One region of the Metapseudomonas resinovorans NBRC 106553 genome, then DNA from elsewhere that is predicted to be linked to it. Evidence: riboswitches for the same ligand, from Rfam matches in the RefSeq annotation. Region 1 holds a riboswitch; each other region holds the start of a gene.
What was found. A riboswitch is a leader RNA that binds a small molecule or an ion and turns the genes downstream of it on or off. The one in region 1 is predicted to bind cobalamin.
Positions count from the first base shown of each region.

Region 1 (7,627 bases):
CCTCCGCACCCGCCAAGCAGGCGGTTTCACCGTGGAGATCAACCCGGCGCTCACCGACCTCAGTCCTGTGGTCGACGTCCACCTCAGAGGAAAAGCCTTAGAAGTCCTGCAAGGACTGCTAAGTCACATTTCGGGCGATTAAATTTGCATATGAGAGCGATAGAGGGCATAGTCGGCCGTCATTAAAAATTGTCTGACACGGTCGTGCCCATGCTGAAGCGCTTCGCACCCCTCGTGCCCATCACGTTGGCGCTGTTCCTCGCCGCTTGCGCAAGTAATGTGCAGCAGCAGCCCGAATACCAGTCGGCGGCTCCGGTAGCCGACGGCGCTCCTGATTCGTTGCTGGCCCGCCACGAGCTCACCGCTCTGGACCTGGCCAATCTCACCGATGATGAGCCCTACCAGATGCCCTCCCTGGCCGATGGCCTGTTGGAGCGTGGCTTCGAGCTGGTGGGCACGCCTTACCGCTTCGGTGGCCGCTCCCTGAAGACCGGCTTCGATTGCAGCGGCTTCGTGGGCTTCCTGTTCAAGGAAGAGGCCGGCATCCAGCTGCCGCGCTCCACCCGCGAGATGATCAACCTGAAGGCCCCGGTGATCGCCCGCAGCGAGCTGCAACCCGGCGATATCGTGTTCTTCAACAACCGTGGTCGTGGCCGCGTCAGCCACGCCGGCATCTATATCGGCGACGACCAGTTCATCCATTCCAGCAGCCACCGCAGCGGCGGTGTGCGCGTCGACAGCCTCGACGACCGCTACTGGAAGGCCAGCTACATGGAAGCCAAGCGCGTCCTGGCCATGAACACCCCACGCCACCCGCTGCATCGCTGATCGGGCGGGCGGGACGAGAAACCGAGGCGGCCTCGACGGCCCCCTCGGTTTTTTTCTGCCTGATCGTGCAGCTTTCACTTGCAATATCACTGTGAGATCAGCAAATTAGCGTGCATACCTCAAGTCAGGACTGACTTGCCATGCTCGCACCGGAACGCTTTGCCATCCTCACCCTGGCTGCGCTGCTCACCGCTTGCGCGAGCAAGGCGCCGCCGCCTCCCGCTCCCGTCGTCTACGCCCCCTCCCAGCAGTTCTCGCCCGTCGCCGAAGATGTGCTGTTCCGCGCCCTGGGCCTGGTGGGCACGCCCTACCGCTGGGGTGGCAATACCCCGGACAGCGGCTTCGACTGCAGCGGCCTGATCGGCTACGTCTACCGTGATGTCGCCGGCATCAGCCTGCCGCGCACCACCGGCGAGCTGATCGCCATGCGCGCCCCCAGCATCGGCGCCAATGCGTTGCAGAGCGGCGACCTGGTGTTCTTCGCCACCAATGGCGGCGGGCAGGTCAGCCACGCCGGCATCTATGTGGGTGAAGGTCGTTTCGTCCATGCGCCGCGCACCGGCGGAACGGTGCGCCTGGACAGTCTGTCCAACAGCTACTGGCAACGTAGCTACCTGAGCGCCAAGCGGGTGCTCTTCGCCCCGCGCGTGGCCCAGACTCACTGAGGCGCCCATGACCAACCGCACGCTGAATCTCGACGACGCCCTCTATGGCTATCTGCTCGATGTTTCGCTGCGGGAGACCCCGCTGCTGCAACGCCTGCGTGCGGAAACCGCGGCCATGCCCACGGCCCGCTGGCAGATCGCGCCGGAGCAGGGCCAGTTCATGGCCCTGCTGGTCAAGCTGACGGGCGCCCGGCGCATCCTCGAGGTGGGTACCTTCACCGGCTACAGCGCCCTGTGCATGGCCGCGGAGTTGCCGGACGACGGCCGAATGGTCTGCTGCGACCTGCCCGGCGACTACAACGCCATCGCCCGTCGCTATTGGCGGGAGGCGGGCCTCGCCGAGCGCATCGAACTGCTCCTGGCGCCGGCGCTGGGCACCTTGTCCGGCCTGGCGGATGGCAGCTTCGACCTGATCTTCATCGATGCCGACAAGGCCAATTACCCCGCCTATCTGGAGCAGGCCCTGCGCCTGGTGCGCCAGGGCGGCCTGGTTCTGTTCGATAACGTGCTGTGGAGCGGTCGCGTGCTGGAAACCGCGCCGGACGATCCCGACACCCGCGCCATCCAGGCCCTGAACCTCGCTCTGAAGCACGACCCGCGCGTCGACCTTTCCCTGCTGCCGCTGGGCGATGGCCTGACCCTCTGCCGCAAACGCTGACAGGCAGTCAGGGGGGGCGCGGGTAGGGCGGGTTGAGCGAAGCGATACCCATCGATTCCCTGGCTGATCCATCGGGTTTGACGCTGTTCCCCCAACCCTCTAACCTTCGCCGCTGCCTCAGGTGCCCCCTTGGTTTCGACCCAGGGAGTGAAACAGGGAAGCCGGTCCATTCCTTCGAAGAATCCGGCGCTGCCCCCGCAACGGTAGGCGAGTAGAACGCCGCAATCGGCCACTGTGCACTGCACGGGAAGGCGCGGCACGGGAGCTCAGGCTCCACTCGCAAGCCCGGAGACCGGCCTGGTGCAAGCAGGGCATCGCGGAGCCTTCCGCATGCAGTACCCCCTATAGATGTCGCGCGGGTGGCACGACGGAGATCCAGACCATGATTCGCAAGCCTTTCATCGGGCCGGCGGCCTTTGCGCTGCTCGGCAGTACCAGCATTTCCCCCTTCCTGGCCGCTGCGCCCCTGACCCTCGACGAGCAGGTGGTCACCGCCACCCGTAGCGAGCGGCCGGTGCGCGCGAGCCTCGCCGCCACCACCGTGATCGACCGCGCCGAGATCGAGCGCACCCAGGCGCGCTCGGTGCCCGAGCTGCTGCGCAGTGTTCCAGGCATCACCCTCAGCAACAACGGCGGGCCGGGCAAGCAGACCACGGTGTCCATCCGCGGGACCGAGTCGGACCATGTGCTGGTGCTGATCGACGGGGTCAAGGTGGGCTCGGTGAGCAATGGCCTCGCCGCCTTCCAGGACCTTCCCGTGGAACTGATCGAGCGCATCGAAGTGGTCCGTGGCCCGCGCTCCAGCCTCTATGGCTCCGAGGCCATCGGCGGGGTGATCCAGATCTTCACCCGCAAGGGCACGAAGGAGGGCGCCAAGCCCTGGTTCTCCGCCGGCTACGGTACCCACGACAGCTACCAGGGCGCCGCCGGTGTGGCAGGTGGCGATGGCCGCGCCTGGTACAGCCTCGGCGTGAGCAGCCAGGACACCGACGGTATCGACGCGCTCAACGCGCGCAACAGCTACCACGAGCCGGACGACGACGGTTACCGCAACCTGTCCGGTAACCTGCGCGCCGGTTACCGCTTCGACAATGGCCTGGAACTGGACGGCACCCTGATGCGCGCCAAGGGCCATACCGACCTCGACCTGGTCAGCCCCTACAACCCCGGCGGTGGCCACAACGCCAACGCCGACAACGAACAACGCCTGGCCGGCGGTCGTGCGCGCTTCAGCCCCCTGGAGCGCTGGGATGTGACCCTGCAGGCCGGGCGCAGCGAAGACCTCGCCCGCACCGAGACCGGTGGGCTGTTCTATTCGCGTTTCGATTCCCAGCGCGACTCCGCTTCCTGGCTGAATGACCTGACCCTGGCCGAAGGCCACGTGCTGACCCTGGGCTACGACTGGCAGCGGGACGAAGTCAGCAGCTCCACCGCCTTCGACCGCGATTCGCGGCTGAACCGGGGCTGGTTCGCCCAGTATCTGGGTGAGTACGGCCGCCAGGATTGGCAGCTGTCCCTGCGTCGCGACGACAACCAGCAGTTCGGCACCCACGACACCGGCAGCGCCGCCTGGGGCTACGCCCTGACCGACGCGCTGCGCTTCAGCCTGAGCTACGGCACCGCCTTCAAGGCGCCCACCTTCAACGAACTGTACTTCCCCGACTACGGCAACCCCAACCTGGACGCCGAGACCTCCGAGAACTTCGAGGCCGGGATCGAGGGCAAGCACGGCTGGGGCCACTGGTCGGTCAACGCCTTCCGCAACGAGGTGGACGACCTGATCGTCCACGACGCCAACTCCGGCCTCGGGCCCTTCGGCAGCCCCAACAACATTGGCCGGGCCCGCATCGACGGCGTCGAACTGGTGCTGGGCAGCCAGTGGCTGGGCTGGGATTGGAATGCCAACGCCACCCTGCTGGACAGCGAGAACCGCTCCCACGACCAGAACCGTGGCAACCAACTGCCACGCCGGGCCCAGCAGGTGTTCAACCTCGACCTGGATCGACGCTTCGGCAAGCTCGGCCTGGGCGCTACCCTGCATGCCGAGGGGCGGCGCTTCGACGATGTGGAAAACAACGATCGCCTGGCCGGTTACGCCACGGTGGACCTGCGCGGCGAGTACTGGCTGAACGAGGAGTGGCGCCTGCAAGCCAAGGTGACCAACCTGCTCGATGCCGACTACGAAACCGCACAGGACTTCAACCAACCTGGCCAGGCGGTGTACTTCACTGTTCGCTACCAGGCTCTGTAACGAGGGATCACCGATGAGCGAATCCGCCGAACGCGACGCCCGCCACAAGGCGCGCATGCAGCGCAAGAAGGCCGTGATCGACGAGAAGATCGCCCAGGCCCGGGACGAGTACGGGCTGCTGCTGGTGCACACCGGCAACGGCAAGGGCAAGAGCAGCTCGGCCTTCGGCATGGTGGCCCGGGCCTTGGGCCACGGCCTCAAGGTGGGCGTGGTGCAGTTCATCAAGGGCGGCATGTCCACCGGCGAGGAAAACTTCTTCCGCCGCTTCCCCGAGGAAGTCAGCTACCACGTGATGGGCGAGGGCTACACCTGGGATACCCAGGACCGCCAGCGTGACATCGACAAGGCCCGCGTCGCCTGGGCGGTGGCCCGAGACCTGCTGGACGACCCGGAGATCGGCCTGGTGGTGCTGGACGAGCTGAACATCGCCCTCAAGCACGGCTACCTGGCGCTGGACGAGGTGCTGCGCGACATCGAATCCCGCCCGGAACACCAGCATGTGGTCGCCACCGGCCGTGGCGCGCCCCAGGGGTTGATCGACGCCGCCGACACCGTTACCGAGATGACCCTGGTCAAGCATGCCTTCAAGGCCGGGGTGAAGGCCCAGCAGGGCGTGGAGTTCTGATGGCCCGTTCCTGCCCCGCGCTTCTGATCGCCGCTCCCGCCTCCGGCCAGGGCAAGACCACGGTCACCGCCGCGCTCGCGCGCCTGCATGCCCGCCAGGGCAAGCGGGTGCGGGTGTTCAAGTGCGGGCCGGACTTCCTCGACCCGATGATCCTCGCCCGTGCGTCCGGCGCCCCGGTCTACCAGCTCGACCTGTGGATGGTGGGCGAGGCCCGAAGCCGCCGCCTGCTCTGGGAAGCGGCGGGGGAGGCCGACCTGATCCTGATCGAGGGTGTGATGGGCCTGTTCGACGGCTCGCCCTCGGCCGCCGACCTGGCGCGTCATTTCGGTGTACCGGTACTCGCCGTGATCAACGGCGCGGCCATGGCCCAGACCTTTGGCGCCCTGGCCGTGGGCCTGGCCACCTACCAACCGGGCCTGCCCTTTGCCGGGGTTCTCGGCAACCGCGTCGGCAGCCAGCGCCACAGCGACCTGATCCGCGCCAGCCTGCCGGACTGGATCCGCTGGTACGGCTCCCTGCCGCGCAGCGCGGAGGTGGAGCTGCCCAGCCGCCACCTGGGCCTGGTGCAGGCCGAGGAACTGGCCGACCTGGATGCACGCCTGGACGCCGCCGCCGATGCCCTGGCCGCCTCGGCTTCCGTGGAGCTGCCACCGGCGGTGAGCTTCGCCGCGCCGGACGAAGAGGGCATCGAACCCTGGCTGGCCGGGGTGCGCATCGGCGTGGCGCGGGACACCTCGTTCGCCTTCCTTTACCAGGCCAACCTCGACCTGCTGCAACGCCTGGGTGCCGAGCTGGTGTTCTTCTCGCCCCTGATCGACGCCGCGTTGCCCGAGGTGGGCAGCCTCTATCTTCCGGGCGGCTACCCTGAGCTGCACCTGCAAGCGCTTGCCGCCAATCGCGCCATGGCCGAGGCGATCCGCGCCCACCACAGGGCGGGCAAGCCCATCCTCGCCGAGTGCGGCGGCATGCTCTACCTGCTGGAGGCCCTGACCGACGCCGCTGGCGAGAGCGCCGAACTGCTTGGCCTGATCCCCGGTCGCGCCACCTTGCAGAAACGCCTGGCGGCCCTGGCACTGCAAGAGGCGCCGCTGCCGGAAGGCAGCCTGCGCGGCCACACCTTCCACCATTCGCTGCTGGACTCGCCCGTCGAGCCCCTGGTGCGCGGGCTCTGCCCCAACGACAAGCCGGTGGCCGAGGCGGTGTTCCGCATTGGCCGGCTGACCGCCTCCTACATCCACTTCTACCTGCCGTCCAACCCACGGGCGGCCGCGGAGCTGTTCCGACCATGAGCGAGCACGCCTTCAGCGCGGACGAGCGCGCAGCGGTCTACCGCGCCATCGCCGAACGCCGCGACATGCGCCACTTCAGCGGCGGCGAGGTGGCGCCTGAGCTGCTCGCCCGGCTGCTGGAGGCCGCCCATCACGCGCCCAGCGTCGGCCTGATGCAGCCCTGGCGGTTCATCCGCATCACCCGGCCCGAGTTGCGCGAGCGCATCCATGGCCTGGTGGAGGCCGAGCGAGTCCGTACAGCCGAAGCCCTGGGCGAGCGCTCCGACGAGTTCATGAAGCTCAAGGTGGAAGGTATCCGCGACTGCGCGGAACTGCTGGTGGCAGCATTGATGGACGGCCGCGAGGCCCATGTGTTCGGCCGTCGCACCCTGCCGGAAATGGACCTCGCCTCGCTGTCCTGCGCCATCCAGAACCTCTGGCTGGCGGCCCGCGCCGAAGGCCTGGGGATGGGCTGGGTATCGCTGTTCGAGCCTGAGGCCCTGGCCGACCTGCTGGGCATGCCCGCGGGCAGCAAGCCCCTGGCGGTGCTCTGCCTGGGGCCGGTGACCGAGTTCTACCCGGCGCCCATGCTGGCCCTGGAAGGCTGGGCGGAACCCCGCCCGCTGGCCGAGCTGGTGTTCGAGAACCAGTGGGGGGCACGCCCATGAGCCTCGGATTGCTCAGCCTCGGCGCCGTGGCCCTGGATGCCCTGTTCGGCGAGCCCAAGGGCTGGCACCCGCTGGTGGCCTTCGGCAAGTTGGCCAACCGGCTGGAGCGCCGCTTCAACCCCGACGGCGGTGGCTGGCGCAGCCATGGCGTGAGCGCCTGGGTGCTGGCGGTGCTGCCGCTGACCCTGGCGGCCTGGCTGCTCTCGCAGCTGCCCTATGTGGGCTGGCTGGTGGGTGTGTTGGCGCTCTATGCCGCCATCGGCCTGCGCAGCCTCAACGAGCATGCCGAGCCGGTGGCCGAGGCCCTGGGCGCGGGCGATCTGGAGCGCGCCCGCCAGCGCGTGGGTTATATGGTCAGCCGCGACACCCGCGCACTGGACGAACCCGCCGTAGCCCGCGCCGCCACCGAGTCTGTGCTGGAGAACGGCAGCGATGCGGTGTTCGCCGCGCTGTTCTGGTTCGCCGTGGCCGGGGCGCCGGGCGTGGTGCTCTATCGCCTGTCCAACACCCTGGATGCCATGTGGGGCTACCGCAACGAACGCTTCGAGCGCTTCGGCTGGGCCGCCGCGCGCATCGACGACGTCCTCAACTACATTCCCGCGCGGCTGGTGGCTCTGACCTACGCGTTGCTGGGCAAGACCGCCACGGCGCTGCGCTGCTGGCG
Region 1 is NC_021499.1:1,952,856-1,960,482, forward strand. It holds gene PCA10_RS08985 (NAD-dependent deacylase) at 1-142, shown strand, start outside; gene PCA10_RS08990 (C40 family peptidase) at 211-828, shown strand; gene PCA10_RS08995 (C40 family peptidase) at 969-1,493, shown strand; gene PCA10_RS09000 (O-methyltransferase) at 1,501-2,151, shown strand; cobalamin riboswitch at 2,254-2,466, shown strand; gene btuB (TonB-dependent vitamin B12 receptor) at 2,534-4,402, shown strand; gene cobO (cob(I)yrinic acid a,c-diamide adenosyltransferase) at 4,416-5,027, shown strand; gene PCA10_RS09015 (cobyrinate a,c-diamide synthase) at 5,024-6,316, shown strand; gene bluB (5,6-dimethylbenzimidazole synthase) at 6,313-6,963, shown strand; gene cbiB (adenosylcobinamide-phosphate synthase CbiB) at 6,960-7,627, shown strand, end outside.

Region 2 (7,627 bases), 1.2 Mb from region 1:
CACTTCGAGGTCGATCACCAGCAGCGGGCGCGGGCTCTCCTGCACGCGCTGCCAGAGCGCGTCGTAGCCGTCACCGGTATCGACGATGTCGGCTAGCGCCGCCTCACCGCGCAGGGCGATCAACTGGCGGCGGAAGAGTTCGCCGAATGAACCTCGGCCGAGGTCCGGCCCGGCGAACAGCACGCGGGCGTAGGGAATTGCAGTCATGGGGCTTCCAGGTGGGGGACGAGGGCCTGCCAGAGGGCCTCGACGGAATCGAATTCGCGCTGCACCGGCGGCAACTCGGGACGCCGGAGTATCAATACCGGCAGCCCAAGCTCACGGGCCACCTGCAGCTTGGGTTCGGTGGACTGGCTGCCGCTGTTCTTGCTGATCAGCACATCGCTGGCCAGGCGGGCGAACAGCTCGCGCTCGCCCTCCAGGCTGAAGGGGCCGCGCGCACCTATCACCTCGAAGCGCTCGCCGGCCGGCTGGGCCGTGAGGCAACGCACCGTCCAGTGCTGCTGCGCCGGTATCTCCCGCAGGTGTTCCAGGGGTTCGCGGCCGAGGGTGAAGAAGGGCCGTTGGAAGTCCTTCAGTGCTTCGATCAGCTCGGCCCAGTCGGCCACCTCGCGCCAGTCGTCACCGGCGCCGGCCTGCCAGCCGGGACGGCGCAGGGCCCAGCAGGGCACGCCGGCCAGTTCGGCGGCGCGGGCGGCGTTGTGGCTGATCTGCGCGGCATAGGGATGGGTGGCATCCAGCAGCAGATCGACACCCTCCTCCGTCATGAAACCCGCCAGCCCTTCAGCGCCGCCGTAGCCGCCAACGCGAACCTGGCAGGCGAGGTCGTCCGGCACCTTGCCGAGGCCGGCGAGGCTGTAGATATGCTCGGGGCCAAGACGGCGGGCCAGGGCCAGCGCCTCGCTGACACCACCCAGCAGGAGAATGCGTTTCATCAAAGTTCCACGGCCTCGCCGACGATATTGCCCTGGCGGTCGATGGCGAACACCTCCAGCCTCACGCTGGCCGGCACCGTCTTGCGGGCGAAGGCCAGGGCATGGGCGCAGACCGCGTCACCCAGGGGGATGCCCGCGTCATGGGCCATGGCCAGTGCCAGCTGGCTGGTGTTGGCGCCGCGCATGGCTTCCTGCAGCTCTGGGCCGGCGCCCAGTTCGGCGGCCCATTGCGCCAGCAGCGGCAGGTCGATGCTGGAGCTGCGGCTGTGCAGGTCCATATGCCCGGCGGCGAGCTTGCTGATCTTGCCGAAGCCGCCGCACAGGCTGAGCTTGTCCACAGGGGCCTTGCGCAGGTGCTTGAGCACGGCCCCGGCGAAGTCGCCCATCTCGATCAGGGCGGTGTCGTCCAGGTGGTAGCGATTGCGCATGGCATCCTCGCTGGCGTTGCCGGTGCAGGCCGCGAGGTGGGTGAAGCCGTTGGCGCGGGCCACATCGATGCCCTGATGGATCGACGCGATATAGGCCGAACAGGAGAAGGGCCGGACGATGCCGGTGGTGCCCAGGATGGACAGGCCACCGAGGATGCCCAGGCGCGGGTTCATGGTCTTCAGCGCCAGCGCCTCGCCGCCCTGCACGCAGATGCTCACCTCGAAGCCGCCGGCATAGCCGTGATCGGCAGCCAGGTCCAGGAGGTGCCCGGTCATCATCTGCCGGGGCACCGGGTTGATCGCCGGCTCCCCCACGGCCAGGGTCAGGCCCGGCTTGGTCACGGTGCCGACACCGGGGCCGGCATGGAAGCGCACGCCGGGCTCCGGCGCCAGGCGGACCTGGGCATAGATCAACGCACCGTGGGTCACGTCGGGGTCGTCGCCGGCGTCCTTGAGGGTGCCCGCCTCGGCGCCACCCTCCATCAACCGACAGAACTCCAGACGCATCAGCACCCGCTGCCCCTTGGGCAGGACGATCTCCACAGCGTCGGCCGTTACCCCGCCCAGCAGCAGGCGCGCCGCCGCCAGGCTGGTGGCGGTGGCGCAACTGCCGGTGGTGTAGCCGCTGCGCAGCGGCGCGGGCTGTTCGGGGGTTTCGTCACGCATGGCTGCTCAGGGTCCCACGTAGGTTGGCGCCGAGGAACGAGGCCCAACAGCTCGGGCCTCGACGTTGGGCTTCGCTGCACTCAGCGCCAACCTACGCATCCTTGGTCACGTCCAGAAGCGTAATCGGCAGCGCCGAGCGCCAGGTATCGAAATCCCCCAGTGGCTGGGCCTGGGCGATGGAGATGCGGGTGAGCGCGCCGCCCTGGCGTTCGCGGAAGGCCACCAGGGTGGCTTCGCTCTGCAGGGTCACGGCATTGGCCACCAGGCGGCCGCCAGGTTTGAGGCTTGCCCAGCAGCGGTCCAGCACGCCCGGTTCGGTAACGCCGCCGCCGATGAAGATGGCGTCCGGCGCGGGCAGCCCGTCCAGCGCCGCCGGGGCCTGGCCGGCCACCAATTGCAGGCCGGGTACGCCGAGGGTGTCACGGTTGTGGCGGATATGGCCCTGGCGTCCTTCGTTGGCTTCCACGGCGATGGCGCGGCAGCCGGGATGGGCGCGCATCCACTCGATGCCAATGGAGCCGCAGCCGGCGCCCACGTCCCACAGCAGTTCGCCGGGACGTGGCGCCAGGCGCGCCAGGGTGATGGCGCGGACATCGCGCTTGGTCAGTTGGCCGTCGTGGCGATAGGCCTCATCAGGTAGGCCGCTGGTGGTCGGTAGCGGGCAGGTGCCATCGGCGGGCCGGACTTCGATGGCCAGCAGGTTGAGCGCGGCGGCTTCGGCGAGGCTCCAGTCGCTGGCGATGCCCTCGATGCGCCGCTCACGCTCGCCGCCCAGGTGCTCCAGCACCGTTAGCCGACTGGGGCCGAAGCCATGTTCGGCCAACTGCGCAGCGATGGCCGCCGGACTGGTGCCGTCATTGCTCAGCACCAGCAGACGCGCACCGTCGTGCAAGTGGGCATTGAGCGCGGCCAGGGGCCGGGCCACCACCGAGAGCAGGGTCACGTCCTGCAACGGCCAGCCGAGGCGCGCGGCAGCCAGGGAGTAGGAAGACGGCGCCGGGATCACGCGCATTTCCTCCGCCGCCACCTGCCGCGCCAGGCTCGCGCCAACGCCGAACAGCATGGGGTCGCCGCTGGCCAGCACGCAGACCGGCGTACCGCGCTTTTCCAGTACCGGCGCCAGGGAGAAAGGGCTGGGCCAGGGGCTGCGCCGGGCACCGATGCAGCGCGGCAACAGGTCGAGCTGGCGCGCTCCGCCGAGCACCTCGACGGCGCCCAGCAAGGCGTGGCGCGCGGCCTTGCCGAGGCCCGCGTAGCCGTCTTCGCCAATTCCCACCACTGTCAGCCAGGGCTGCATCTGCTGTCCTCGATCTCTGAAAACGCCAAGGCCATCCAGCTTCCGACAGGCAGCCTTTTCCTAGGTCTGGGCAAAGCGGGCATAATAGCGCCCTTCATCGGTCGCTGGCGCTCACCTGACGAGCCCCGGCCTAAGAGGGAACACGGTCGAGCCGTGGCTGCCCCCGCAACTGTAAGCAGCGAGTCCATGCAATCCAGGCCACTGAATTTTTCGGGAAGGCCGCACTGGATGATGACCTGCCAGCCAGGAGACCTGCCGATGAAACCAGTCGCGTGTGTACGTATCGAGCGGGGTGTATCGGTGCAACGTTGTCCCTGACAGTCGGGGAATCGGGTCGCCGCGACGCCAACCATGGTGACCTGAGTGGAACACGCCCAGCCCAATCCGCGATCCGTCCGCCCCTCGGCCTGCCCGGGGTTGCTGCGTATCGTCCAGGCGCAGGACGGTGGTATCTGCCGGATCAAGCTGCCCTGCGGCCGCCTGAGCGCGGCCCAGGCCCGCGCCGTGGCCGCCGCAGCCAGCGCCCATGCCAGCGGGGTGATCGAGGCCACCAATCGCGCCAACCTGCAGATCCGTGGCGTGCGCCCCGACGCAGAACAGGCACTGATCGACGCCTTGCTGGCGGCCGGCCTGGGTGCCGGCTCCCCCGGCGCCGACGATGTGCGCAACCTGATGGTCAGCCCCCTGGCCGGCCTCGACACCGACGCCCTTGTGGATATCTCGCCGCTGGCCGAACACATCCTCGACCTGCTGCAGGACCAGGCGCACTTCCACGCCCTATCGCCCAAGTTCGCCCTGCTGCTCGATGGCGGCGAGGCCGTGGCGATGCTGGAACATCCCCACGACATCTGGCTGTCCGCCATGGGTCGGGGCGACGACGCCCTGTTCGCCTTCGGCCTGGCCGGCTGCCCGCCACACTCGCCCGAGCAGCCCCCCGCCCTGGCCGCCGTGCCGCGCGCCCAGGTGCCGGCGCTGCTGCAAGCCCTGCTGGAACTCTTCCTCGAACTGGCGACACCCGAGCAGACGCGCATGCGCCACCTGCTTGCCGAACACCCCGAAGGCGACCTGCTGTTGCGCCTGCAACAGCGCCTGGATCGCCCCCTGTTGCCGGCGGGCAATTGGCAGCGCCCCGCGCCGCAGGCCTTCGCCCACCTGGGCGTTGTCGCCGAGCGCCATGTCGGCGGCGCGCCGGCCCTGGGCCGGCTGGATGCCGCGCAACTCGACGCCCTCGCTGATCTCGCCGACACCTTCGGCGACGGCAACCTGCGCCTCACACCCTGGCAATCGCTGCTGCTGCCCAACGCCCGCGACACCGACGCCGTACTGCAGGCCATGAACCAGCTCGGCCTCGCCACCGATGCCCGTGAGCCCCTGGCGCGGCTGATCGCCTGCACCGGTTCGGCCGGTTGCACCAAGGGCCTGGCCGATACCAAGGCCGATGCCCAGGCCCTCGCACCTCTGCTGCCAGACGCCGCCGTGGTGCACCTCAGCGGTTGCCCGCGTTCCTGCGCCGCCGCCCATGTGGCGCCCTTCACCCTGCTGGCCGTCGCCCCCGGCCGCTATGACCTCTACCAGCGCGACGGCGCCGGCTTCGGCCGGCTGCTGGCGCGCGATATCGGCATCATCGAGGCCGGCGAGCGCCTGGCCGCCTCTCCTGACACCTGGAGTTCCACCCCATGATCGAGTACATCCGCGATGGTCAGGAGATCTATCGCAACTCCTTCTCCATCATCCGCGCCGAGGCCGACCTGGCCGGCATTCCCGCCGACCTGGAAAAACTCGCGGTGCGGGTGATCCACGCCTGCGGCATGGTCGATGTGGTCGAAGACCTGCGCTTCTCCCCTGGCGCCGGCACCGCCGGCCGCACCGCCATCGCCGCCGGCGCGCCGATCCTCTGCGATGCGCGCATGGTCGCCGAAGGCATCACCCGCGCACGCCTGCCGGCGGACAACCGGGTCATCTGCACCCTCAACGACCCCGGCGTGCCGGAGCTGGCCCGCACGCTTGCCAACACCCGCTCGGCAGTGGCCCTGGAGCACTGGCGCGAGCATCTGGAGGGCAGTGTGGTGGTGATCGGCAACGCCCCCACCGCGCTCTTCTACCTGCTGGAGATGCTCGACGCCGGCGCGCCGAAGCCGGCGCTGATCCTCGGTTTCCCGGTGGGCTTCGTCGGTGCGGCGGAGTCCAAGGACATGCTCGCCGCCGACAGCCGTGGCGTGCCCTACGTGATCGTGCGCGGTCGGCGCGGCGGCAGCGCCATGGCCGCCGCGGCGGTCAACGCCCTGGCCACGGAGGTGGAGTGATGAGCAACGGCAAGGGACGGCTGATCGGCCTGGGCGTGGGCCCCGGCGATCCAGAACTGATTACCCTCAAGGCCCTGCGCCTGCTGCAGTCGGCGCCGATAGTGGGCTACTTCGTGGCCAAGGCGAAGGCCAGCCAGGGCCAGGGCGGCAATGCCTTCGGCATCATCGAGCAGCACCTGACCGAGACCCAGCAGCGCATGCCCCTGGTCTACCCGGTGACCACCGAGAAACTGGAGCCGCCGCTGTCCTACGAAACCGTCATCAGCGACTTCTACGACACCGCCGCCGAGCAGGTTGCCCAGCACCTGGAAGCCGGTCGCGACGTGGCGGTGATCTGCGAGGGCGACCCCTTCTTCTACGGCTCCTACATGTACTTGCACGACCGCCTGGCCGAGCGCTACGAAGTGGAAGTGGTGCCCGGCGTCTGCTCCATGCTGGGCAGCGCGGCGGTGCTCGGCGTGCCCCTGGTGTACCGCAACCAGAGTCTCTCGGTGCTCTCCGGCGTGCTGCCGGAAGACGAGCTGAAGGCACGCCTGGCCGACGCCGAGGCCGCCGTGGTGATGAAGCTCGGGCGCAACTTCGACAAGGTCCGCCGGGTGCTCCAGGAGCTCGGCATCGCCGGCCGCGCCCACTACGTCGAGCGCGCCACCATGGCCAACCAGCGCATCGTGCCGCTGGACGAGGTGGACCCCATGGCCTCGCCCTACTTCTCGATGGTCGTCATCCCCGGCCAGAAGTGGAGGGGTTGATGGAACAGCCTAACGCCCCGGCCATCGTCCTCCTCGGCAACGGCGGCCTGGCCACCGCGCGCCGGGTGCAGGCGCTTTATCCACAGGCGCGAGTCCTCGGCCTGGCCGGCCGCGTGGAAGGCGCCGACGAGTGCTACGCCGAGTTCGGCGAAACCCTGCGCGAGCTCTACCGCAGCGACACGCCGATCATCGGCCTGTGCGCCGCGGGCATCCTCATCCGCGCCCTGGCGCCGCTGCTGGCCAGCAAGGGTGCCGAGCCGCCTGTGCTGGCGCTGGCCGAGGACGGCAGCGCCGTGGTGCCGCTGCTCGGTGGCCTGGGTGGGGTGAACCGCATGGCGCGGGAAATCGCCGCGACCCTGAACGTGGCACCCGCCATCACCACCAGCGGCGAGCTGCGTTTCGGCACCTGCCTGCTGGACCCGCCGGCGGGCTATGCCCTGGCCGATATCGAGCAGGGCAAGCGCTTCGTTTCCGACCTGCTGGGCGGTGAGGCGGTGCGCGTGGAAGGCGACGCTCCCTGGCTGGCAGCGGTCAGCCTGCCCCTGGCCGACGAGGCGCAGCGGGTTATCCACATCACCGCCGAAGCGCGCCCGGCGCAGCGCGACGAACTGCTGATCCACCCCCGCGCGGCCGTCGCCCGCATCATCGGCAAAGCCAGTGCCGAAGCCATCCGCCAGGCCCTGGCGGATGCCGGTCTGGCGCCGCTGTCCCTGGCCTGCCTGCTGGCAACGCGGGAGCGCATGGTCGACGGGCAACTCGCCGCGACCGCCACCGAACTGGGCGTGCCACTGCGCTTCGGCGCCGATGAGTCCGCCCTGCCGCCCCTGCTGCGGGAAGCCGACGGCATCGCCATCCACCTGGCCGATGCGCCCCTGGAGCCTGCGACCATCGGCCAGCCGCGCGGGCGCCTGACCGTCATCGGTCTCGGCCCCGGCGCGGCCGAGTTCATGGTGCCGGCCGCGCGCCAGGCCCTGGACGAGGCCCAGGACCTGCTCGGCTACGAAACCTACATCCGCATGGCCGGGCCCCTGCGCCCCGACCAGGTGGCCCACTGCACCGACAACCGCGAAGAGTTGCAGCGCGCACGCCACGCCTTCGAGCTGGCCGCCAGCGGCCGCCGCGTGGTGGTGGTGTCCTCCGGCGATCCCGGCGTGTTCGCCATGGCCGCCGCCGTGCTCGAAGCGCTGGACGACGCCCGCGATCCGGAGTGGCTGCGGGTGGAGCTCCAGGTATTCCCCGGGGTGTCCGC
Region 2 is NC_021499.1:708,806-716,432, reverse strand. It holds gene PCA10_RS03260 ((2Fe-2S) ferredoxin domain-containing protein) at 1-207, opposite strand, end outside; gene PCA10_RS03255 (cobalt-precorrin-6A reductase) at 204-935, opposite strand; gene PCA10_RS03250 (cobalt-precorrin-5B (C(1))-methyltransferase) at 935-2,029, opposite strand; gene PCA10_RS03245 (bifunctional cobalt-precorrin-7 (C(5))-methyltransferase/cobalt-precorrin-6B (C(15))-methyltransferase) at 2,121-3,326, opposite strand; cobalamin riboswitch at 3,408-3,600, shown strand; gene cobG (precorrin-3B synthase) at 3,690-5,006, shown strand; gene PCA10_RS03235 (precorrin-8X methylmutase) at 5,003-5,629, shown strand; gene PCA10_RS03230 (precorrin-2 C(20)-methyltransferase) at 5,626-6,378, shown strand; gene cobJ (precorrin-3B C(17)-methyltransferase) at 6,378-7,627, shown strand, end outside.
Region 2: linked by a shared signal. The riboswitch ahead of cobG (precorrin-3B synthase) and the one ahead of btuB (TonB-dependent vitamin B12 receptor) in region 1 are both predicted to bind cobalamin.

Region 3 (7,627 bases), 1.2 Mb from region 1:
GCGCCCTCAGCCATTCTCGCCTTGTTCTTCTCTAGCTCGCGCGATCGCGGAAACACAGAAAGGCGCCTGCGGGCGCCTTTTTTGTTCGTCGGGCAAGTGCTGTAGGAGCGAGCTCTGCTCGCGAAAGACCGCGGCGGGAATGTCCCGGATTTCATCCGGGGAAGTCCGACCGCCGCTCCCACCGGGGAGCAGCGGCTCAGCGCCCCAGCAGCTTGGCCACACCTACCTTCAGCGGCGTGGGCTGCGGGAACTCGTAGCGCAGCAGCAGCCGCGCGTTGTTCGCCCGCGAATGACGGATATCCCCGGCACGGGGTTCCACGTAGGTCACCGGCGGCAAGCCCTCCAGCACCTCGCCTATGGCAGCGAGCAGCTGGTTGAGGCTGGTGGCGCGGTTGAGACCGAGGTTGACCGGGCCGACTTCCAGCCACTCCGCTTCCAGCGCCTGCACCAGCACCTGGACCAGGTCGGCGATATAGACGAAGTCGCGGGTCTGCTCGCCGTCGCCGAACACCGTGATCGGCAGGCCAGCCAGCGCGCGCTCGGTGAAGATGCTGATCACCCCGGAATAGGGTGAAGACGGGTCCTGGCGCGGCCCGAAGATGTTGAAGAAGCGGAACACCGCCGGCTCCAGGCCGTGCTGGCGGCGGTAGAAGTCCAGGTACTGCTCGCTGGCCAGCTTGTCCACCGCGTAGGGCGTCAGCGGTGCCTTCGGCGTGTCTTCGTCGATGGCCGTGCCTTCGCCGTTCTGGCCATAGACCGCCGCGCTGGAGGCGAACAACACCCGTTTCACGCCATTCTGGCGCATGGCTTCGCAGACGTTCAGGGTGCCGATCAGGTTGCTCTGGTGGGTCGCGACCGGGTCGTCCACCGACGCTTGCACCGACGCCACCGCCGCCAGGTGCACCACCGCCTTGCAACCCGCCGTGACGCGCGCCACCAGCGCGGCGTCGGCCACATCCCCTTCGATGAATTCCAGGCGCGGATTGCTCAGCGCCAGGTTGGCTCGTTTGCCAGTGGAGAGGTTGTCCAGCACGCGCACGGCATGGCCCCGGGCGAGCAGGGTGTCGGCCAGGTGCGAGCCGATGAAGCCGGCGCCGCCGGTGATCAGGATGGGGGCGTCAACCATGGCGGTAGTAACGATCCAGCAGGGTCGGCAGCGCGGCGCGCCAGGCGCGGGGCTTGATGCCAAAGGTGTGGAGGATTTTCTTGCAGGCCAGCACCGCGTTCTGCGGTTCGTCCGCCGCATCGGGGCGGGCGGCGTGGGCCTGGGGGGTGATGTCCTGCACCTTCAGCGGGTGCAGGCCACGGGCTTCGCTGAGCAGCGCCTGGCCCAGGGCCAGGGGCGTGGTCGCCTCGTGGCCACCGTAGTGGTAGGTGCCCCAGAGCGGCGCCGCGCAATCCAGCTGCTTGATCACCGCCAGCAGCACCCGCGCGGCATCGTCCACCGGCGTCGGGTTGCCGCGGCGATCGTCGGCCAGGCAGATCTCGTCGGCCTGCTCGGCGCGACTGAGGAAACGCCCCAGGGAACCCTCGCGGCTGTCGTCGAGCAGCCAGCCGAAGCGCAGCAGCACATGCTTGGGGCAGGCCGCGCGTACGCTCTGTTCCATGCGCCAGATGGCCTGGCCGCGCTCGCTCAGGGGGATGGGCTCGTCCTTCTCGCTGTAGGCGGTGGCGCGGGAGCCATCGAAGACCCGGTAGCTGGAAGGCTGCAGCAGGACGATGCCGTGGTGCTGGCAGAGCTCCGCGAGGCGTTCCACACCGCGCTCCTGGGCCGACAGGCGAGCGTCGCTGACTTCGTCGGCCTGGAACCAGTCGAAGTAGTAGGCGAGGTTGACCACGGCGTCGGGCCGGGTGTCATCGAGCAGCTGGGTCAGGCTGGCGGCGTCCCAGCCCTGTTCGGGCGGACGCGGAGCGAGAAAACCTATGTCTTCCTCGGCACCCAGGCGAATCAGCGCCTGTCCGAGTGAATTGCCGCCACCCAACAGCATCAAGCGCATTCGCATAGAGAAAAAGGTCGCTTAAAGCCGGTTAGAAGGAGTGGGCGGGCTATTTCCCGCCGCATAAGAGCCGCATTCTGCGGGTTTCACCGGCGTACGTCACTAGCCATGTGGCGGTTGCGCCTTGCCGGGGCGATAGAGGTGGGCATGCCCGGCGCGGTAGAGGGAAGAGTCGGCGAAGCCTTCGGCGGCCAGTACCTCGCCCACCAGGATCAGCGCAGTGCGGCGGAAATCCCGCGCCGCCACCTTGGGCAGGATGTCGCCCAGGGTGCCGGTGACCTGTTCCTGGTCCGGCCAGCTGGCGCGGTGGATCACCGCGATGGGGCAGGCGGCGCCGTAATGCGGCAGCAGCTCCTCGACTATCTTCGCCAGTTGGCTCACGCCCAGGTGGATGGCCATGGTCGCGCGGTGCCGGGCCAGGTCGCCCAGGGCCTCGCCCTCTGGCATCGGGCTCTTGTGGCCGTAGCGAGTGAGGATCAGGGTCTGCGACACCTCAGGCAGGGTCAGCTCGCAGCCCAGCAGCGCGGCGCAGGCGGCGGTGGCGGTCACGCCGGGTACCACCTCATAGGGAATCCCCAGTGCGCGCAGGTGGCGGATCTGCTCGCCAATGGCGCCATACAGCGACGGGTCGCCGGAATGCACCCGCGCCACGTCCTGGCCCCGCCCATCGGCCTCGGCCAGCAGGGCGACTATTTGCGCCAGGTCCAGCTCGGCGGTGTTCACCACCTGCTCCGCACTGTGCCCGGCCAGCACGGCCTCGGGCACCAGGGAACCGGCATAGAGGAGCACCGGGCAGGAACGGATCAAGCGCTGGCCCTTCACCGTGATGAGTTCCGGATCGCCGGGACCGGCGCCGATGAAATAGACCGTCATGGCCGTTCAGCCTCGTGGGCAATGCAGGCCAGGGCGCAGGTGGCGCTGGCACTGCGGCGTTTATCGATGTGCAGGCGGACAGGCCCGCCGAACAGGGCTTCGGCCTGGGCCAGGGCGGCGGCTTCGGCGATTCCGGCGCTGCCGGTGAGCGCCAGCACCCGCGCGGAAGGCTGGCTCAGGCGCCCGGCCTGGGCAGCGAGGCTATCCACAGGCAGGCCGTACAGCGTCAGGCCGAGCCACGCGGCCAGGGCCATCAGCCCCGGCTCCGCGGCCTTAGCCTCGCTGCTGGCCAGGGCGACCAGCTCGTCGAGGCTGGCGCCGGCCTCGGCAAGGCACTGCAGCAGCAGGCGCTGCAGTTCATCCGGCGGGCAGCCAGCGCGACAGCCCAGTCCGGCGACCAGTTTCAAACAGCGGTCGAAGCGTTGCGCTGGTACAGCCAGGCGGCGGCCCAGCCCAGCACGACCCAGAAGGCCGCATTGGTGATCAGGGAGGCGGCGATGAACTCATGCTCCAGCGCTTGCGGCGCCAGGCTGGCATGCACCTCAGGCTGCGGCGCGCCCAGCACATGGGGAATCACCAGCAGCGCCAGGCCGACCACGCGCAACGCCCAGTGACGGCCGAAGGCGATCAGCGCCAGGCCCACGGCGGTGGCCGAGGCGGTGCCGATCCACCAGGCCTGGCGCTGGGCCAGGTCGGCGGCGGCGGTACCCGGCAGTTCCGGCGGCAGGCCGAGGGACGGCGCCAGGGCGAAGGTGGCGAAGCCGCCCAGGCCCCAGAGCAGGCCCTGCCAGGCGCGGCTCGGGCCGCGCAGGCTGAACAGCCCGGCGAGGATGAGGGCGAAGCCCACGGCCACCACCAGGTTGCTGCCACCGGTGGACAGGGTGCGCTGCCAGCCATCTTCCGGGGCCCAGGCCTCGTCGCTGTGCTCATGGCTGTGGGCGACGGCTGCACCGCCGTGCGCGTGGTCATGGGCCTGCTCCGCCGCTACCGGCTCGGCGCTTTCATAGGTTTCCGCCTGGAGGATCAGCGGGGTGACCCACAGGCTCTGCAGCAGGGTCAGCACCAGGGCGGCGATCAGGCCGGCGAACCCGGCGGTCTGGGCGATACGCTTGATCATCGGGTCATCACTCAGTGGCAGGGGAAAGCGGCGCTGTGGCGGGTGTCGTGGGCGGCGTTGTGCACGGCCTCGATATGCGAGAAGCCGGCGAAGTACACCAGGGCGAGGCCGATCAGGCCGGCGCCGATAGCCAGTGCCAGGCGCTGGGACAGGGTCTGGGAGGATACGGCGGAATGGGACAGGGTGCGGCTGGACATTGAAGTTCCCTCTGCAGTGCTAGTGATACCGGCAGAAGGACGCGCGCGGGGAAGCGGGCACGGAGGCGCCCAGGTTTCCGGCTTGCGCCCGCCCACCGCGGGTTGCCAAAACGTGATCAGGCCGGTCTCCGGGCTTGCGACGCCAGCCTTGGGGCTGGATGGGCATGCCTTCCCATGCCGGATTGGCACAGTGGCTTACTTAACCCTACGTTCGCTTACCGTTGCGGGGGCAGCGTCGGACTAGTCCGAAATGGACGCACCGACTTCCCGTTTCACCCTGTGTACGACGACGCAGGGCACCTGAAAAAACCCCGCTAGGACACCATGAGACCGACCAAGCGTCAACTGCCGCGATTGACCGTCGCCCGGGTGCTGCGTAGCCTTCGCCCTTTCGAGGTTCTCCGGCCAGGCGCCGGAGCTAAGAGGGAACGTGGTCCAAACCACGGCTGCCCCCGCAACTGTGAACAGCTGATGTCTTATCCACAGCCACTGCCCCTCGGGCGGGAAGGCGGAGAGACGGCGCAACGCGCCAGGCTGTGAGCCAGGAGACCTGCCTCGACGATATTCCAGACAACCGGGCGGGGTGATCCGGTGGCGAATCCGTTGCGCGGGCCGAGTCCCGCTGCGTTCGTCATGCCCGCCGACCGACCACGCAGAGGCGCGCATGAAAACCCTGGCCAAACTCCCCGTCACCATCGTCACCGGCTTCCTCGGCGCCGGTAAGACCACCCTGCTCCGCCACATGCTGGACAACGCCCAGGGCCGCCGCATCGCGGTGATCGTCAACGAGTTCGGCGAGCTGGGCATCGACGGCGAAATCCTCAAGCAATGCAGCATCGGCTGCAGCGAAGAAGAAGCCATGGGCCGTGTCTTCGAGCTGGCCAACGGCTGCCTGTGCTGCACCGTGCAGGAAGAGTTCTTCCCGGTGATGCGCGAGCTGGTGGCCCGTCGCGGCGACCTCGACCAGATCCTCATCGAGACCTCCGGCCTGGCCCTGCCCAAGCCCCTGGTGCAGGCCTTCCAGTGGCCGGAAATCCGCAATGCCTGCACCGTCGACGCGGTGATCACCGTGGTCGACAGCCCGGCCGTGGCCGCCGGCACCTTCGCCGCCCACCCCGAGCAGGTGGACGAACAGCGCCGCCAGGACCCGAACCTCGACCACGAATCCCCCCTGCACGAGCTGTTCGAGGACCAGCTGGCCAGCGCCGACCTGGTGGTACTGAACAAGGCCGACCTGCTCGACGCCGACGCCCTGGCCGCCGTGCGCGCCGAGGTGGCCGAGGAGCTGCCGCCGGCGGTGAAGATCATCGAAGCCAGCAGCGGCAAGCTGCCGCTGGACATCCTGCTGGGCCTGAACGCCGAGGCCGAGCTGCACATCGACAGCCGCCCCACCCACCATGACCACGAAGGCCACGAGGACCACGACCACGACGAGTTCGACTCCTTCCACCTCGACCTGCCGGAAGTGGCCGAAGGCGCCCTGCTCGAAGCCCTCGGCCAACTGGTGGAGCACCACGCCATCCTGCGCATCAAGGGCTTCGCCGCCATCCCCGGCAAGCCCATGCGCCTGCTGATCCAGGGCGTGGGCAAGCGCTTCGACAAGCACTTCGACCGCAAGTGGCTGCAAGACGAAACCCGTGGCACCCGCCTGGTGGTGATCGGCCAGGAACTGGACCAGGCCGCCATCGCCAACGAACTGCGCACGGCGCTGGCCTGACCCACGACCGTAGGGTGGGTTGAGCCTGCGATACCCACGATGCGATATCGATGGGTATCGCTTCGCTCAACCCATCCTACGGAGCCACCCAGCCACGACCGCACGCACCGAACTGGCCCCTCTCCCTTCAGGGAGAGGGTTGGGGAGAGGGTCCCGCCATGCACCTGCTACGCACCCAACCCGGCGGCTTCGTCCCCGACGACGGCATCGCCCACCTGGCCCAGACGCCCGCCGAGCTGGTGATCCTCTGCAGCGGCGATTCCCACCTGGCTTTGCTGGCCGAGGCCGCCCGCGAGCTGCCCGAGGACTACCCGAGCCTGCGCCTGGCCAACCCCATGCAGCTGCAGAACCACGCCTCGGTGGACCTCTACGTCGACGAGGTGCTGCGGCACGCCAAGGTCATCCTCGTTTCGGTGCATGGCGGCGTCGGCTATTGGCGCTACGGCATCGAGCAACTGGTGGCCCTGGCCGAATGCGGTGCGACCCTGATCCTGGTGCCCGGCGACGACCGCCCCGACCCGGAGCTGGCCGGCCTGTGCAATGTCCCGGCCGAGCAGGCCGAGCGCCTCTGGCAGTACCTGCGCCAGGGCGGCATGGACAACGCCCGGCAATTGTTCAACTACCTGGCCAGCCAGGGGCTGGGCCGCGACTACCCCTGGCGCGAGCCCCAGACCCTGCCCCGGGTCACCCTGTACCACCCGCGCATTCGCCCGGCTGGCCTGGAACACTGGCGGGCCGAATGGCAGCCCGATCGGCCCGTGGCAGCCCTGCTCTTCTACCGCACCCACCTGCAGGCGGCGAACACCGCCTTCATCGACGAGTTCTGCACACGCCTGGCCGCCCAGGGCCTCAATCCCCTGCCCATCGCCGTCGCCAGCCTCAAGGAAGCCGCCTGCCTGGTGGCGGTGGAAGACTGGCTGGACGCCGCCGACGCGGCGCTGATCATCAACACCACGGGGTTCGCCCAGTCGAACCCCGAGGCCCCCGCCCTGCGCCCCTTCCGTCGCGATATCCCGGTGCTGCAGGCCATCTGCTCCCTGGACAACCAGCCGCTCTGGGAAGCCAACCCACAAGGCCTGGGCCCGCGCGACCTGGCCATACACATCGCCCTACCGGAACTGGATGGGCGCATCATCACCCGCCCCATCAGCTTCAAGGGCCTGGCCTGGCGCAGCGAGCGCAGCCAGAGCGACGTGGTCTGCTACCTGCCGCACCGCGAGCGCATGGACTTCGTCGCCGCGCTGGCGCGACGCTGGTGCGCGCTGGCGAGCAAGGCCAACGCCGACAAGCGCGTGGCGCTGATCCTGGCCAACTACCCGACCCGCGACGGCCGCATCGGCAACGGCGTGGGCCTGGACACCCCGGCCGCCGCGCTGAACATCCTCCGCGCCCTGGAAGCCGAGGGTTATCCCGTCGCCGGCCTGCCGGACAGCGGCACGGCACTTATCCACAGCCTGCTGGGCGGGGTCAGCAACGACCTCGACAGCCTGGACGCGCGGCCCTGCGCCCAGAGCCTGGCGCTGGCCGACTACCTCGCCTGCTTCGCCCGCCTGCCCGAGGCCAACCAGCGCGCGGTGACGGAGCGCTGGGGCGAACCGCAGCAGGACCCGATGTTCCGTGGCGGTCGCATGATGGTGGCCGGCCTGCGTTTCGGCCTGGCCTTCGTCGGCATCCAGCCGGCGCGGGGCTACCAGCTGGACCCGGCGGCCATCTACCACGACGCCGA
Region 3 is NC_021499.1:723,913-731,539, reverse strand. It holds gene PCA10_RS03330 (NAD-dependent epimerase/dehydratase family protein) at 197-1,126, opposite strand; gene PCA10_RS03325 (sugar nucleotide-binding protein) at 1,119-2,003, opposite strand; gene cobM (precorrin-4 C(11)-methyltransferase) at 2,100-2,870, opposite strand; gene PCA10_RS03315 (cobalamin biosynthesis protein) at 2,867-3,277, opposite strand; gene PCA10_RS03310 (CbtA family protein) at 3,274-3,987, opposite strand; gene PCA10_RS03305 (CbtB domain-containing protein) at 3,999-4,184, opposite strand; cobalamin riboswitch at 4,287-4,503, opposite strand; cobalamin riboswitch at 4,562-4,756, shown strand; gene cobW (cobalamin biosynthesis protein CobW) at 4,849-5,901, shown strand; gene cobN (cobaltochelatase subunit CobN) at 6,060-7,627, shown strand, end outside.
Region 3: linked by a shared signal. The riboswitch ahead of PCA10_RS03305 (CbtB domain-containing protein) and the one ahead of btuB (TonB-dependent vitamin B12 receptor) in region 1 are both predicted to bind cobalamin.